Regions from separate parts of the Faecalibacterium sp. i25-0019-C1 genome, predicted to be linked through region 1. Evidence: riboswitches for the same ligand, from Rfam matches in the RefSeq annotation. Region 1 holds a riboswitch; the other holds the start of a gene.
The links. A riboswitch is a leader RNA that binds a small molecule or an ion and turns the genes downstream of it on or off. The one in region 1 is predicted to bind thiamine pyrophosphate.

Region 1 (3,204 bases):
ATGCCGTGCTTCTGAGCTATACCTCCCGCATGGGCAAAAGCGTGATCGAGCGCTGCCCGAATATCCGTTACATCGGCATGTGCTGCAGTCTGTATTCGGAAGAGAGCGCCAACGTAGATATCGCCTATGCCCGCACCCGCGGCATCAAAGTGCTGGGCATCCGGGACTACGGCGACCGCGGCGTTGTGGAGTACGTCCTGCATGAGCTCACCGGCATCCTGCACGGTTTTGGGATGCCCATGCTGCGGGACGAGCCGGTGGAGATCACCGGGCTGAAGGCAGGCATCATCGGGCTGGGTGTGTCCGGCAAAATGATCGCCGACGCGCTGCAGTTCATGGGTGCCGACATTGCCTATTACAGCCGCACCCGCAAGCCGGATGCCGAAGCTGTGGGCATGGCCTATAAGCCGCTGGCACAGCTGCTGACCGAGAGCGAGGTGGTGTTCACCTGCCTGAACAAAAATGTCCTGCTGCTGGGCAAGGACGAATTTGCGCAGCTGGGCGAGGGAAAGGTGCTGTTCAACACCTCCATCGGCCCGGGCTTTGACTCTGCTGCTCTGGAACAGTGGCTTGCTCTGCCGGGCACCCACTTCTTCTGTGACACCCGTGCCGCTGCCGGCCCGGTGGGTGAAGACTTCTTTGCCCGTGAGAATGTGCATTGCGCGAATGTTTCTGCCGGACGCACCAAGCAGGCTTTTGTGCTGCTGAGCCAGAAGGTGCTGGCAAATATCCGCACTGCACTGGGAGAATGATATAAAAAGGAAACGCTTCCCGGCTGGGAAGCGTTTCCTTTTAGGCTTTATTCAAAATTGTTGTGATCTCTTCCAGATTCGCCGCAAATCGGATGCCCTGCTGGCGTTGCGGCGTGGAAAGGCCTTTCTCGATCATTTTGGCAAGCAGTGCTTTCAGGCTGTCGTAGTAGCCGTTCAGATTATAAAGGATGCAGGGCGCATCCAGCTGACCCAGCGAGACCCGGGACATCACTTCTGCAATTTCTTCCAGCGTGCCGGTACCGCCGGGGAATGCGATGAAGGCATCGCCCAGCTCGATCATCTTCGTCTTGCGCTCGGTCATGTCCTTGGTGACGATCAGCTCGGTCAGGCCATCGTGCTGCAGCTCCTGCTGCACAAAGAACTGCGGTTCCACACCGGTCACCGTGCCGCCTGCGTCCAGCGCGCTCTGGGCAAGCTGACCCATCAGGCCGCTGCGGGAGCCGCCGTACACAAGGCGGTGCCCGTTTGCACCGATCCAGCTGCCCAGTTCCCGGACAGCTTCCGCCAGCGCAGGATCATTGCCCGCATTTGCTCCAAGATAGACCGTGATGTTCATGGTATTTCCCCCTTTGTTTTTTCCATTTTACCACGCAGCGGGCCGATTGAAAAGGGCCATCCCCTTGCAAATGCAGCGGCACTGTGGTATTCTTGAACGCAGAAAAAGGGAGCCTGCAAAAGCAGGCTGAGAGTGGGCTGTTTGCCCAGACCTGTGACCTGATTTGGACAATGCCAACGTAGGGAGATACTGCTGCTTCAAAGTGCGGAGATGCCTCCTTGCGGGCATTTCCGCATTTTTTGCAAAGGAAGTTGTAACCATGAAAACTGCATTGACGATTGCCGGCAGCGATTCCAGCGGCGGTGCTGGCATCCAGGCCGATATCAAAACCATGACTGCAAACGGCGTGTACGCCATGAGCGCCATTACCGCACTGACTGCCCAGAACACCACAGGTGTGACCGGCATTTTTGAAGCCACGCCCGAATTTCTGGCACAGGAGATCGACGCCATTTTTACCGACATCTACCCGGATGCCGTCAAGATCGGCATGGTATCCTCGGCAGAGCTGATCGGTGTGATCGCCGAAAAGCTGCACACCTACGGCGCAAAGCATATCGTGGTGGACCCGGTGATGGTTGCCACCTCCGGCTCCAAGCTGCTGCGGGACGATGCCGTGCAGGCACTGACCGAAAAACTGCTGCCCATGGCAGAGGTGGTCACCCCCAACATTCCGGAGGCTGAGATCCTTTCCGGCATGAAGATCACCGATGCGGCCGGAATGGAGGCCGCTGCAAAGCTGATCAGCGAGAAATACCACTGTGCCGTGCTGTGCAAGGGCGGCCACCAGATCAACGATGCCGACGACCTTCTGTGGCGGGACAGCTGCGGCAAATGGTTCCGCGGCAAGCGCATTGCAAACCCCAATACCCACGGCACCGGCTGCACCCTATCCAGCGCCATTGCGTCTAATCTGGCAAAGGGCTATGATCTGGATGCATCGGTGGAGCGCGCAAAGGCCTACATTTCCGGCTGTCTTTCTGCCATGCTGGATCTGGGCCACGGCTCCGGCCCGATGGACCATATGTTTGCACTGAAGGGAGAGTTTGTGGGTGAGTGAGCAGACCTTTGTGCAGCAGCTGGTGCAGGAAAGTCTGCCTGTGTGGGAGCAATGTCTGCACTCAGAATTTCTGACCCACCTTGCGGATGGCACACTGGATGAAGCCTGCTTCAAGGGCTACATCGTGGAGGACAGTCTTTACCTGCGGGAATATGCCAAGGTGTTTGCCTGGGGCATGACCAAGGCAAAGGATATGCAGACCATCCGCACCTACTATTCCCTGCTTTCCTTCGTGAATGAGAGCGAGGATGCAGCCCGCCTGCACTATCTCAAGCACTTTGGACTGACCGATGAAGGCATCCAGAGCCTGCCGCTGCGGCCGGAGAACCGTGCCTATGTGGACTCTATGATCGAAGCCGCCAAAAATGGCGATGGCGCGGCCGAGTGTATGATGGCCTGCCTGCCCTGTATGCTGAGCTATGGCTGGATCTTCCAGAAACTGCTGGAAGAAAAGCCTTCCGTGCAGGATACCCTTTATGGTGCGCTGGTGGTGGACTATGCTGACAAGGGCTATGAGGCGGCCTGCCGCGACTGGGCCGCGTTTGCAGAAAAAGTCTGCGAAGGCCTGAGCGACGAGCGCCTTGCCCGCTGCCGCGAGATCTTCCATGCCTGCTCGGAGCACGAGCTGAACTTCTGGGCCATGGCAGCTTCCCCGCGCAGTGACCTGTAATTTTTCCTAAAATATAAAATGCACCCGGCCTGTGGGCAGAACCGCAGCAACCGGGTGCATTTGTTTTGTTCAGGGTTTCGTGGCCGCAACCACAGGCATGAGCCTTCGTGCCGGAAACAAGGGAGCCCTAAAACAAAAACTCCCC
Region 2 (3,204 bases), 950 kb from region 1:
CTGGCACAGAGCATGGATCTCCACAGCCTCTTTCAGAAAAGCTTCGTCGTCCAGCTCTTTTTCACGCAGCTGCACACAGGTGACACCGCCCTTCAGGGCGCTCTCCACCTGTTCATAGAGGGTCTGCTTTCCCACCCATGCGCGGTCGGTGACGGCATACAGAAGCATGTTCTGCTTATCGCACTTCATAGTTTGCTCCTTCTTCCAGCTGATCCGGGGTCATATTGTAAATGGCATCGATGATATAATTGCGGTAGGTGGAGTTGCCGTCCAGCGGGGTCAGGCGTTTGTGGGCGGTCTCGCCCGCAAGGCCCATGGCGCACACTGCGGCTGCAGCAGCTTCCAGCGGATGGCCGGGGTTGGCGGTAACGAAAGCCGCCGTCAAGGCCGAAAGCTGGCAGCCCGTACCGGTGATGCTGCTCATCATGGCATTGCCGTTGCGGATGCAGTAGGCTTTTTCGGCATCGGCCACGATGTCGATGGCACCGGTAATGGCAATAACGGCACCCGTCTGGGCTGCAAAGGCCTTGGCAAAGGCCACGGCACTGTCCAGATTGGCCTCAGTAACTTTATCGGCCACATCGGCATCCACGCCCTTGGTGGTTCCCGCGCCGGAGGCCAGCGTTTTGATCTCCGAGATGTTGCCGCGGATCACGGTGAACTTTACGTCCCTGAGCAGGCGGAAAGCCGTGTCGGTGCGCAGGCGGGATGCACCCGCACCCACCGGGTCCAGCACCACAGGATGGCCCAGCTGGTTTGCCTTTTTGCCCGCCAGCAGCATGCTGGTGATGGTGCGGCTGTTCAGGGTGCCGATGTTGATGTTCAGACCGCCGCAGATGGTGGTGATATCCTCCACCTCGGCGGCATCGTCGGCCATGATGGGCGAAGCACCGCAGGCCAGCACCATGTTGGCGCAGTCGTTCACGGTGACGTAGTTGGTAATGTTATGGATGAGCGGGCAGGTGCGGCGCAGGTTCTCGAATTCTGTTTTGAACATTCGGGTGCCCCTCCGTCAGGAAAGACTGTTCTGCATGGAGCGCAGAGCGCCGGAGCGCTGCAGGCTGTACACCAGCACGCCCGCAATGATGGAACCCACTGCAGTGGAGATGAGGAACGGCACGATGTAGGCATAGAACGCGATGTCGCCGGCGCTCTTGCCCATGAGGAAGATGGCCACCGGGTAAGCGCACAGGCCGCCCAGAATGCTGGTGCCGAACACCTCGCCCACCATGGTGGCAAGGATGTTTTTGGTCTTATGGTACACAAGGCCGCACAGCAGTGCGCCGAACATGCTGCCGGGGAAGGCCATCAGGCTGCCCAGACCCAGCAGATTGCGCAGCAGCGAAGCCACAAAGGCCACGCCCACGCCCCACCACGGGCCAAGCAGCACCGCGCAGGTCACATTGACCATGTGCTGGATGGGTGCACATTTGCTGCCGAACATGGGGAAGCTGAATACGCTGCCCACCACGCACAGAGCGCACAGCATGCCGGCCAGCGCCAGCTTTTTCACAGAGAGTTTTTTCATAAGGCAAGGCTCCTTTCCAAACCTGCGGAAGCAGCAAAAACCATACAGCGCCTCCGCAAACAGCCCGCACCCGGTGCCAGACCCGGCGCAGGAACTATAAGAAGCGGTCGAGACTTTCTGGTCTCCTCTCACGCCGGAACACGGCTTCCCATCGCTGACGGTCACAAAGCTCAGGGCGCTCCCCCTCAGCCCGCTGCGGCACTTCCGCAGAAAAGTACAAGGCATCCTCCTTAATGGTAATCGGTACACAACAAAAAAAACAGGAGACACCTTCCGCGGTGCCTCCTGCAAAAAATCATCCATTCTGACTTCCTACGGCGGCATTATCCGCATCAGGTAAAAGGGTCGAAGTTTAGGTACTTCCTCTCAGCCTGCTTCACAAGCTCCCCTGTATTTGATTGTGACTGTATTTTACACCCTTTGCGCACAAATTGCAAGAGGGGGCAAAGGCGCGCACAGCGGTGCAAAACGTTTTTCACGCAGTTTTTGGGGCGTTTCACGCAGGTTTTATTGAAAAAGAAGGTGAAATATGGTATTTTCAAGGCGGACGCATACCCCCCCCCCGTAAGCAAAAAGGAGGAATTCCATATGAAGCAGACGACCCTGACCCAAAGGCTGCTTTCGGCCCTCGTGGCGCTGTGCATGGTGCTGAGCGTGTGCGCACCCGCCTTTGCGGATGTGACCGACCCTGATATGGCCAAGGCCGCACAGTGGTGCACCGAGCAGGGCACCATGGGTGCCAAGGGCGACCGCTTTGAACCCGAAGGCTGGACCCCGAAGTTCAAGGTGATCGAAGTGTGGAACAAGGCGTTCCCCGCAGCCTGATGCCGGCAGTGTGGATGCCGTGCTCAGTTCGGACCTTTTCCGTGAAAATGGGGCTGTTGCAAAATAGCTCTCTGAAAAAATCATGAACAAAACCCGGAACCTTTTCTCGGCCAAAACGGCTCAAAAAGGGTTCCGGGTTTTTGATGTTATGCTGTTTCCGCCTTATCCGTTCCACCCTCTGGCAGAGGGGTCCAGCATTTCGGTGGCAGAGTAAATGAGGGCGTTGCAGATGGCTGCAGCCACATTGCTGCCGCCTTTGCGGCCCATGGCGGCGATGGCAGGCACGCCGTATCGCTCGCAGGCGGCAAACAGTACTTCCTTGCTTTCCACCACATTCACAAACCCCACCGGCACGCCAATGACCAGTGCAGGCCGCAGACCGGCTTCCATTTCCTCCGCAATGGTCAAAAGGGCCGTGGGCGCATTGCCAATGGCCAGAATGGCCCCCGGGTGCTCCCGGGCAGCGCGGTGCATGGCGGCAACGGCACGGGTGGTGCCCGCCTGCTTTGCGGCTTCGGCCACAGCGGGGTCTGCCATGTAGCAGATGGCTTCACCGTTCAGTTTTTTCAGGCCCGGCTTTGTGATGCCCGCCAGCGCCATATTAGTGTCGGTAACGATGAAAGCACCCGCGTGCAGGGCCTTGACTGCGGCTTCCACCGCGCCGGGTGTAAAGCGCAGATTTTTGGCATAGTCGAAATCCGCGGTGGTGTGGATGACCCGCTTGACCACCGCAGCCGTCTCCGGCGGCGGGGTCAGGCCCAGCTCGTCCAGTTCCCTTGTGATAATGGAGATGCTCGTCCGTTCAATGTCGGCGGGCAGATGATGCTGCGGTGTCATGTGTTGTCTCCTTT

Region 2: it holds a riboswitch for thiamine pyrophosphate, as region 1 does, so the genes downstream of both, thiW (energy coupling factor transporter S component ThiW) here and thiD (bifunctional hydroxymethylpyrimidine kinase/phosphomethylpyrimidine kinase) in region 1, are expected to answer to the same signal.

The regions. Positions count from the first base shown of each region.
Region 1 is NZ_AP031428.1:1,298,941-1,302,144, reverse strand. It holds gene ACGHUK_RS06450 (D-isomer specific 2-hydroxyacid dehydrogenase family protein) at 1-752, shown strand, start outside; gene ACGHUK_RS06445 (TIGR00730 family Rossman fold protein) at 793-1,329, opposite strand; TPP riboswitch at 1,425-1,532, shown strand; gene thiD (bifunctional hydroxymethylpyrimidine kinase/phosphomethylpyrimidine kinase) at 1,589-2,389, shown strand; gene ACGHUK_RS06435 (TENA/THI-4 family protein) at 2,382-3,059, shown strand.
Region 2 is NZ_AP031428.1:2,252,605-2,255,808, forward strand. It holds gene thiE (thiamine phosphate synthase) at 1-189, opposite strand, end outside; gene thiM (hydroxyethylthiazole kinase) at 176-997, opposite strand; gene thiW (energy coupling factor transporter S component ThiW) at 1,013-1,528, opposite strand; TPP riboswitch at 1,821-1,928, opposite strand; gene ACGHUK_RS11185 (hypothetical protein) at 2,117-2,353, shown strand; gene ACGHUK_RS11190 (precorrin-8X methylmutase) at 2,516-3,190, opposite strand; gene ACGHUK_RS11195 (cobyric acid synthase) at 3,187-3,204, opposite strand, start outside.